2 regions of the Stenotrophomonas sp. NPDC077420 genome follow, and region 1 is predicted to be linked to the other one. Evidence: riboswitches for the same ligand, from Rfam matches in the RefSeq annotation. Region 1 holds a riboswitch; the other holds the start of a gene.
What was found. Region 1 has a riboswitch for thiamine pyrophosphate ahead of thiC (phosphomethylpyrimidine synthase ThiC). Riboswitches for the same ligand answer to the same signal wherever they lie in the genome.

Region 1 (3,410 bases):
CATGGCAGTGCCGTACCAGCCGATCATCGCCGCGCCGATCGCACTGGTGATGTGGTCGTAGCCGGGCGCGATGTCGGTGGTGAGCGGACCAAGCGTGTAGAACGGCGCTTCCCCGCACTCGTGCAGCTGCTTGTCCATGTTCTCCTTGATCAGCTGCATCGGCACGTGACCGGGCCCTTCGATCATGGTCTGCACATCGTGCTTCCAGGCGATCTTCGTCAACTCGCCCAGCGCCTCGAGTTCGCCGAACTGGGCCGCGTCGTTGGCGTCGGCGATGCAGCCCGGACGCAGGCCGTCGCCGAGCGAGAAGGTCACGTCGTACGCCTTCATGATCTCGCAGATGTCCTCGAAGTGCGTGTAGAGGAAGTTTTCCCTGTGGTGGGCCAGGCACCACTTGGCCATGATCGAACCGCCGCGCGAGACGATGCCGGTCACCCGCCGCGCGGTAAGCGGCACGTGGCGCAGCAGTACGCCGGCGTGGATGGTGAAATAGTCCACGCCCTGTTCGGCCTGCTCGATGAGGGTGTCGCGGAAGATCTCCCAGCTCAGCGCCTCGGCGCGGCCATCGACCTTTTCCAGCGCCTGGTAGATCGGCACGGTGCCGATCGCCACCGGCGAATTGCGCAGGATCCACTCGCGGGTTTCATGGATGTGCTTGCCGGTGGACAGGTCCATCACCGTGTCGCCGCCCCAGCGGATCGCCCACACCAGCTTTTCCACCTCTTCGGCGATGCCCGAGGACACCGCGCTGTTGCCGATGTTGGCGTTGATCTTGGTCAGGAAGTTGCGCCCGATGATCATCGGCTCGCTTTCCGGGTGGTTGATGTTGTTGGGCAGCACGGCGCGACCGCGCGCGATTTCCGAGCGCACGAACTCCGGGGTGATCATGGCCGGAAGGGCGGCCCCGAACGACTGCCCCGGGTGCTGGGCCAGCAATGCCTTGTCGCGCACCTGCTCCAGCCGCTGGTTTTCACGGATGGCCACGAACTCCATTTCCGGGGTGATGATGCCGCGCCGTGCGTAGTGCATCTGGGTGACGTTGGCGCCGGCCACGGCGCGGCGCGGTTGCAGGCGCGCGGGAAAGCGCACGGCGTCCAGCCGCGCGTCGGCTTCGCGCGAGCGCCCGAACGCCGAGCTCAGGCGAGGCAGCCCTTCGGTGTCGCCGCGTTCGGCCACCCAGCCGGCGCGCAGCGGCGGCAGGCCGGTGGACAGGTCGATGCGTGCGTCCGGATCGGTGTAGGGGCCGGACGTGTCATAGACGGTCAGCGGCGCGTTGTCTTCGCCGCCGAACAGGGTCGGGGTGCGGGTCAGCGCGATCTCGCGCATGGGCACCTGCAGATCGCTGCGCGAGCCGGTCACGTGGATCTTGCGCGAACCCGGAATCGGCCGGGTGACCGAGGTCGAAAGCTGCTGGGCCTGCTGCTGCAGGGCGGTAAGGTGTGCGGTCATCGGGGCATCGTCCTGGGTTCAGTCCCGCACGGGGTGTGCGGAACAGGGACGAAGCGGCGGCGCACGGCAGGCGAACCACGCGTCCGCGCGGTCGGAAGGACCGGAGGACACGCTGCCGCTGCTGTTGCGAAGCTTCCCTACGCCGGTATCAACCGGATCAGGTTCGATGGGACTGTCTCAACCGTGGCCCCAGGGCCGCGGTACCCCCGCTTCGGGGCGGATTAGAGCACACTGGCGCGGGGTTGGGCACGCTGCACCGCGAACGTGAACGGGGCGGTCATGCCGGGTTGGCTAGACTCCCGGCCAGCGACACTCCTGTTGCGTACGGAGACACGCCGACATGGTGTTCCGCATATCGATCGCACTGGTACTGCTGCTGGTGCTGGCCGCCGGCATTGCACCGGAGCCGTTCAACGCCGTGGTCCAGGGTGGTCTGGCCCACATCATCCGCAGCGCCGGCTGGCTCTACCTGCTGGTGGTGTTCATCACCCTGTCGTTCCTGCTCTATCTGGCGTTCGGCAGGCTGGGCTCGCTGCGCATCGGCGGCGAGGACGCCGAGCCGGACTTTTCCAATGCCAGCTGGATGGCGATGCTGTTTGCCGCCGGCATGGGCATCGGCCTGGTGTTCTGGGGTGCGGCCGAGCCGGTCTCGCATTTCGTCAAACCACCGGAAGGCCTGGCCCCGCAGAGCATGGACGCCGCGCGCGCCTCGATGCGCTACGTGTTCTTCCACTGGGGCCTGCATCCGTGGGCGATCTACGCGCTGATCGGGCTGGCGATGGCGTGGTTCCAGTACAACCGCAATGGGCGGGGGCAGATAAGCGACCTGCTGCAGCCGCTCATCGGCCGCCATCATCGCGGCTGGATCGGCACGGTGGTGGATGTCGCCGCAGTGGTGGCCACGGCCATCGGCGTGGCTACCACGCTGGGCTTCGGCACCATCCAGATCGCCGCCGGGCTGGAGCGCGTGTTCGGCATCCAGGATTCGGCAGGACTGCAGCTGACCATCATCGCAGTGGCCTTCGTGCTGTACATGGCCTCCACCACCAGTGGCGTGCACCGCGGCATCAAGTGGCTGTCCAATTTCAACCTGGGCCTGGCGGCATTGCTGCTGGCGCTGGTGCTGGTGCTGGGGCCGACCGGTTTCATCTTCGACACCTTCACCACGACGGTGGGCTCCTACCTCAACCAGCTGGTGACGATGAGCCTGCGCATGTCGCCGTTCTCGGGCAGCACCTGGGTGGCCGACTGGACGATCTTCTACTGGGCGTGGTGGATCGCGTGGGCACCATTCGTGGGCTCGTTCATCGCGCGCGTGTCGCGCGGACGCAGCATCCGCGAGTTCGTGCTCGGCGTGGTGATCGCCCCGAGCGTGCTCGGCTTCCTGTGGTTCTCGGTGTTTGGCGGCACGGCGCTGTGGCAGCAGATCTTCGGCCATGTGGACCTGGTGCAGGCGCTGGGCAACGGCTATGAAACCGTGCTGTTCACCCTGTTCGACAGCATGTCGCTGCCCATGGTGCTGTCGGTGATCGCGCTGGCGCTGCTGATCATCTTCTTCGTGACCTCGGCCGACTCGGCGGTACTGGTGCTGGCCAGCATGTCCACCGACCAGGCCGGCGACCCGCCACTGGCCCGCAAGATCACCTGGGGCGTGGCCATCGCGCTGATCGCAGGCTCACTGCTGCTGGCCGGCGGGCTGGACGCGCTGCAGGGCATGATCACCATCGCCGCCCTGCCCTTCGCGCTGCTGATGCTGGCGGTGATCTACTCGCTGTACCAGGTATTGGACCTGGAGTACCAGTTGCAGCACCGCCGCGCCAAGCGCGCGCGGCAGATGATGGATGCCTGGATCGAGCGCGAAATCGCCGCGCAGGAAGAGACGCGGGACGAGGCGTCGCGAGCGGATACGTAATCCGCAAGCGCAGCGTTTCCGTTCTCAATGGCAGGCGTACAGGCGGGGA
Region 2 (3,410 bases), on a different contig from region 1:
CTGGGTGTCATTGGCGACGCACAACTGTACGACTACATGCGCGACAACAAGCTCTGAGCCGACGCCGCAACGCCCGATGGAAAGCGAACACCGTGTACAGGGCCTGGACAACGACCAGGTCGTCGCCGACTGGCCCGCGCTGGGCGACGACGAACTGGCCTGGCTGTGCGGGCACTACCCTGCACTTGCCGGCGGCTGCAGCGTGCTCTGGCACAGTCCACGTCCCTTCTCCGCAGCGGCCCTGGTGCAGTCCGGCGCGCGGCGTTACCTGGTCAAACGCCATCACGCCCGCGTGCGTACTGCCGCGCTGCTGGGTGAGGAACACCGCTTCATCGCCCACCTGGCCGCTGCCGGCCTGCCGGTGGTGGAGGTGCTGCACAGCCACCACGGTGCCACCGCGCTCGAACGCGACCACTGGACCTATGAACTGCATGCGCAGGGCGCCGGTCACGACCTGTACCGCGACAGCCCGTCGTGGACGCCACCGTTCGAGCCGGCGCATGCGCGCGAGGCCGGCGCCGTGCTCGCCCGCCTGCACCTGGCCGCGGCCGACTACCACGCGCCCCAGCGCAGCACCCACCTGCTGGTGGCCCGCGACGACCTGATCCGCGCGCGCGACCCGCTGGCCCGGCTGCGCAGTGAGCTGCCGGCCCGGCCCGGGTTGGCCGCGTACCTGTCGCGGCAGCCATGGGAGCAGGACCTGCAGCGCGCGGTGCTGCCCTGGCACGCGGCGCTGGCCGACCGCCTGCAGGCCGAACCGGTGCTGTGGGGGCACAACGACTGGCATGTGTCCAACCTGCTCTGGCACGGCCAGGGCGCGGCGGCAACGGTCGCCACCGTGTTCGACTTCGGCCTGGCGTCTCCTGCCAGCGCGCTGTTCGACCTGGCCACGGCGATCGAGCGCAATGCGGTCGCCTGGCTGGAGGCCGGCGGCCAGGGCCCGGTCGCCCATGCGGATGTCGCCCTGGCCCTGCTCGCCGGCTACCGCCAGGTGCGGCCGCTGTCGGCTGCCCAGGTGCACCTGCTGGCCGACCTGCTGCCGGTGGTGCACCTGGACTTCGCCTTGTCGGAAGTCGAGTATTTCCAGGGGGTTACCGGCTCGATGGCCAATGCCGACGTGGCCTGGCACACCTTCCTGCTGGGCCATGCGGACTGGTTCGCCAGCCCCGCCGGCCGCGCCCTGCTGGACGTGCTGCACGCCGCTGCCTGAGCCTGCGGGCTCGCCACGGGCGTCGATTGGTGTGAAAATGACCACTGAAGCGGGGGTGCCTGGATCTGCCAGGCTGAGAGAGTCCCTTGGAACCTGATCCGGTTTGCACCGGCGTAGGGAGCTTTGCGCAGCAGGCGCACCCCCGTTCCGGGCCGGTGTGCGTGCGTGCCTTCGCTTCGTCTCCCCTGGCTGATGACGAATCGAATGAACCGCTGCTACCGCCTCACGCTGTTGACTGCCGCCCTCTGCGCCGCACTGCCCCTGCATGCCAGCGAAGCCGACACCGGCGCGGGCGGGCGTTCGCCCACCGACCTGGCCGGGATCCGCGTCCAGGCCGACAAACCTGCCGCGGCAACCACCCCGTCGAGCAGCTTCGGCAGCGCCGACTGGAAGAACACCCCGGCGTCGGTCAACGTGCTGGACCGCGCGCTGCTGGACCAGCTGCAGGTGCGTACGCTGTCGGAACTGGCCCGGCAGGACGCCTCGCTGGGCGACAGCTACGCCCCGGTGGGCTACTACCAGAACATCGCCATCCGCGGCTTCGCACTGGACCCGGCCACCGGCTACCGCTTCAACGGCCTGTCCATCGCCGGCGAACAGCGGCTGGCGCTGGAAAACGTGCAGCAGGTGGAAATCCTCAAGGGCGAGGCCGGGCTGGCCGCCGGCGTGATGGCCCCGGGCGGCATCATCAACTACGTGGGCAAGCGCCCGGCCGACGTGCGCACCGTTACCCTGGCCACCGATTCGGAAGGCTCGCGCTACGTGGCCGCCGACGTCGGCGGCTGGATCACGCCGCGCTTCGGCGTGCGCGTGAACGCGGCCTGGGACGACAGCGCGTCGTACATCGACCACGCCGATGGCCGCCGCAACTTCTACTCGGTGGCCGCCGACTGGCTGATCGGCGAGCGCGGCAAGCTGGAAGTGGATGCCAATTACCAGACCAGCGCACAGCGCTCGGCCAGCGGCTACCAGCTGCTGGGCGGCAGCGTGCTGCCGCGCGGCGTGGACCGCAGCCGCATGCTCGGCCACCAGCCGTGGCAGCAGCCGGTGGGCATCGCCAGCACCAACCTCACCGCGCTGCACACCTATGATTTCAGCCCCGACTGGCAGTCGCGGCTGTCGGTGGGCCACAGCCGTTCGGTCATCGACGACAATGTCGCGTTCGCCTACGGCTGCTACTACGCGGCCGGTTGCGCCGACGGCAGCGTGCCGGGCAACTACTTCGCGCCGAATGGCGATTACGACATCTACGACTACCGCAGCCCCGACGACACCCGGGTCAACGACGAAGCACGCGGCGAACTGCGCGGGCGCTTCGGCAGCGGCACGCTGCGGCATGAACTGTCGGTCGGGCTCAGCGCCTTCCATCGCACCGTGGACAAGCGCCAGAACGTCAACGAATACGTGGGCACGGCCAACATCGCCGATGCGCAGGTGCCGGTGTTCGCGCCGTCGCCGCTGCAGCCGGGTGCCTCGGCGCGGCGCCTGGACAGCTGGCAGCGCGCGCTGTTTGCACTGGACCGCATCCACATCGGCGATACCTGGCAGTTCCTGGCCGGTGGCCGCTACGTGCGCCTGGACGAGCGCGCCTACGACAAGCGCGGCGTTCCGGAACGGCACAGCCGCCTGTCGCAGTTCCTGCCGCAGACCGCGCTGGTCTGGCAGGCCAGCGAACGCGTCAATGTCTACGCCAGCTACGTGGAGGGCCTCTCGCTGGGCCAGGAAGCGCCGTTCTGGACCAGCAACGGCAGCACCTTCCTGCCGGCCATGCAGTCGCGCCAGCGCGAGGTGGGCGTCAAGTACGCCGCCGCGGATGGGCTGATGCTGGGGGCGGCGCTGTTCCGCATCACCCAACCGTTCCAGTACGCCAAGCCCGATGCCAGCGATGCCGGTTTCACCTTCGTGCAGGAGGGCACCCAGGCGCACACCGGGCTGGAGCTGACCGCCAATGGCCAGGTCAGCGAGCGGCTGTCGGTGAACGCCAGTGCCAGCCTGCTGCAGGCACGCGCGCGTGATGCCGGTACCGCGTATTACGACGGCCAGCAGCTGGTCAACGTGCCCAAGGTGCGGGCTGCGTTGCACGTGGATTACGCATTGCCGTACGTGGACGGCCTGGCGGTGAGCGGCGGCTGGCGTTACGCATCCAGCAATGCAGCCACCGTGGACGGCAGCGTGAAAGCCCCGGCCTATTCCGTGTTCG

Region 2: it holds a riboswitch for thiamine pyrophosphate, as region 1 does, so the genes downstream of both, ACIGII_RS13000 (TonB-dependent receptor) here and thiC (phosphomethylpyrimidine synthase ThiC) in region 1, are expected to answer to the same signal.

Annotation. Positions count from the first base shown of each region.
Region 1 covers NZ_JBITVZ010000024.1:22,416-25,825, reverse strand. The annotation lists gene thiC (phosphomethylpyrimidine synthase ThiC) at 1-1,449, opposite strand, end outside; TPP riboswitch at 1,566-1,667, opposite strand; gene ACIGII_RS18075 (BCCT family transporter) at 1,790-3,361, shown strand.
Region 2 covers NZ_JBITVZ010000012.1:87,982-91,391, reverse strand. The annotation lists gene ACIGII_RS13010 (response regulator) at 1-57, shown strand, start outside; gene ACIGII_RS13005 (phosphotransferase enzyme family protein) at 77-1,210, shown strand; TPP riboswitch at 1,252-1,347, shown strand; gene ACIGII_RS13000 (TonB-dependent receptor) at 1,415-3,410, shown strand, end outside.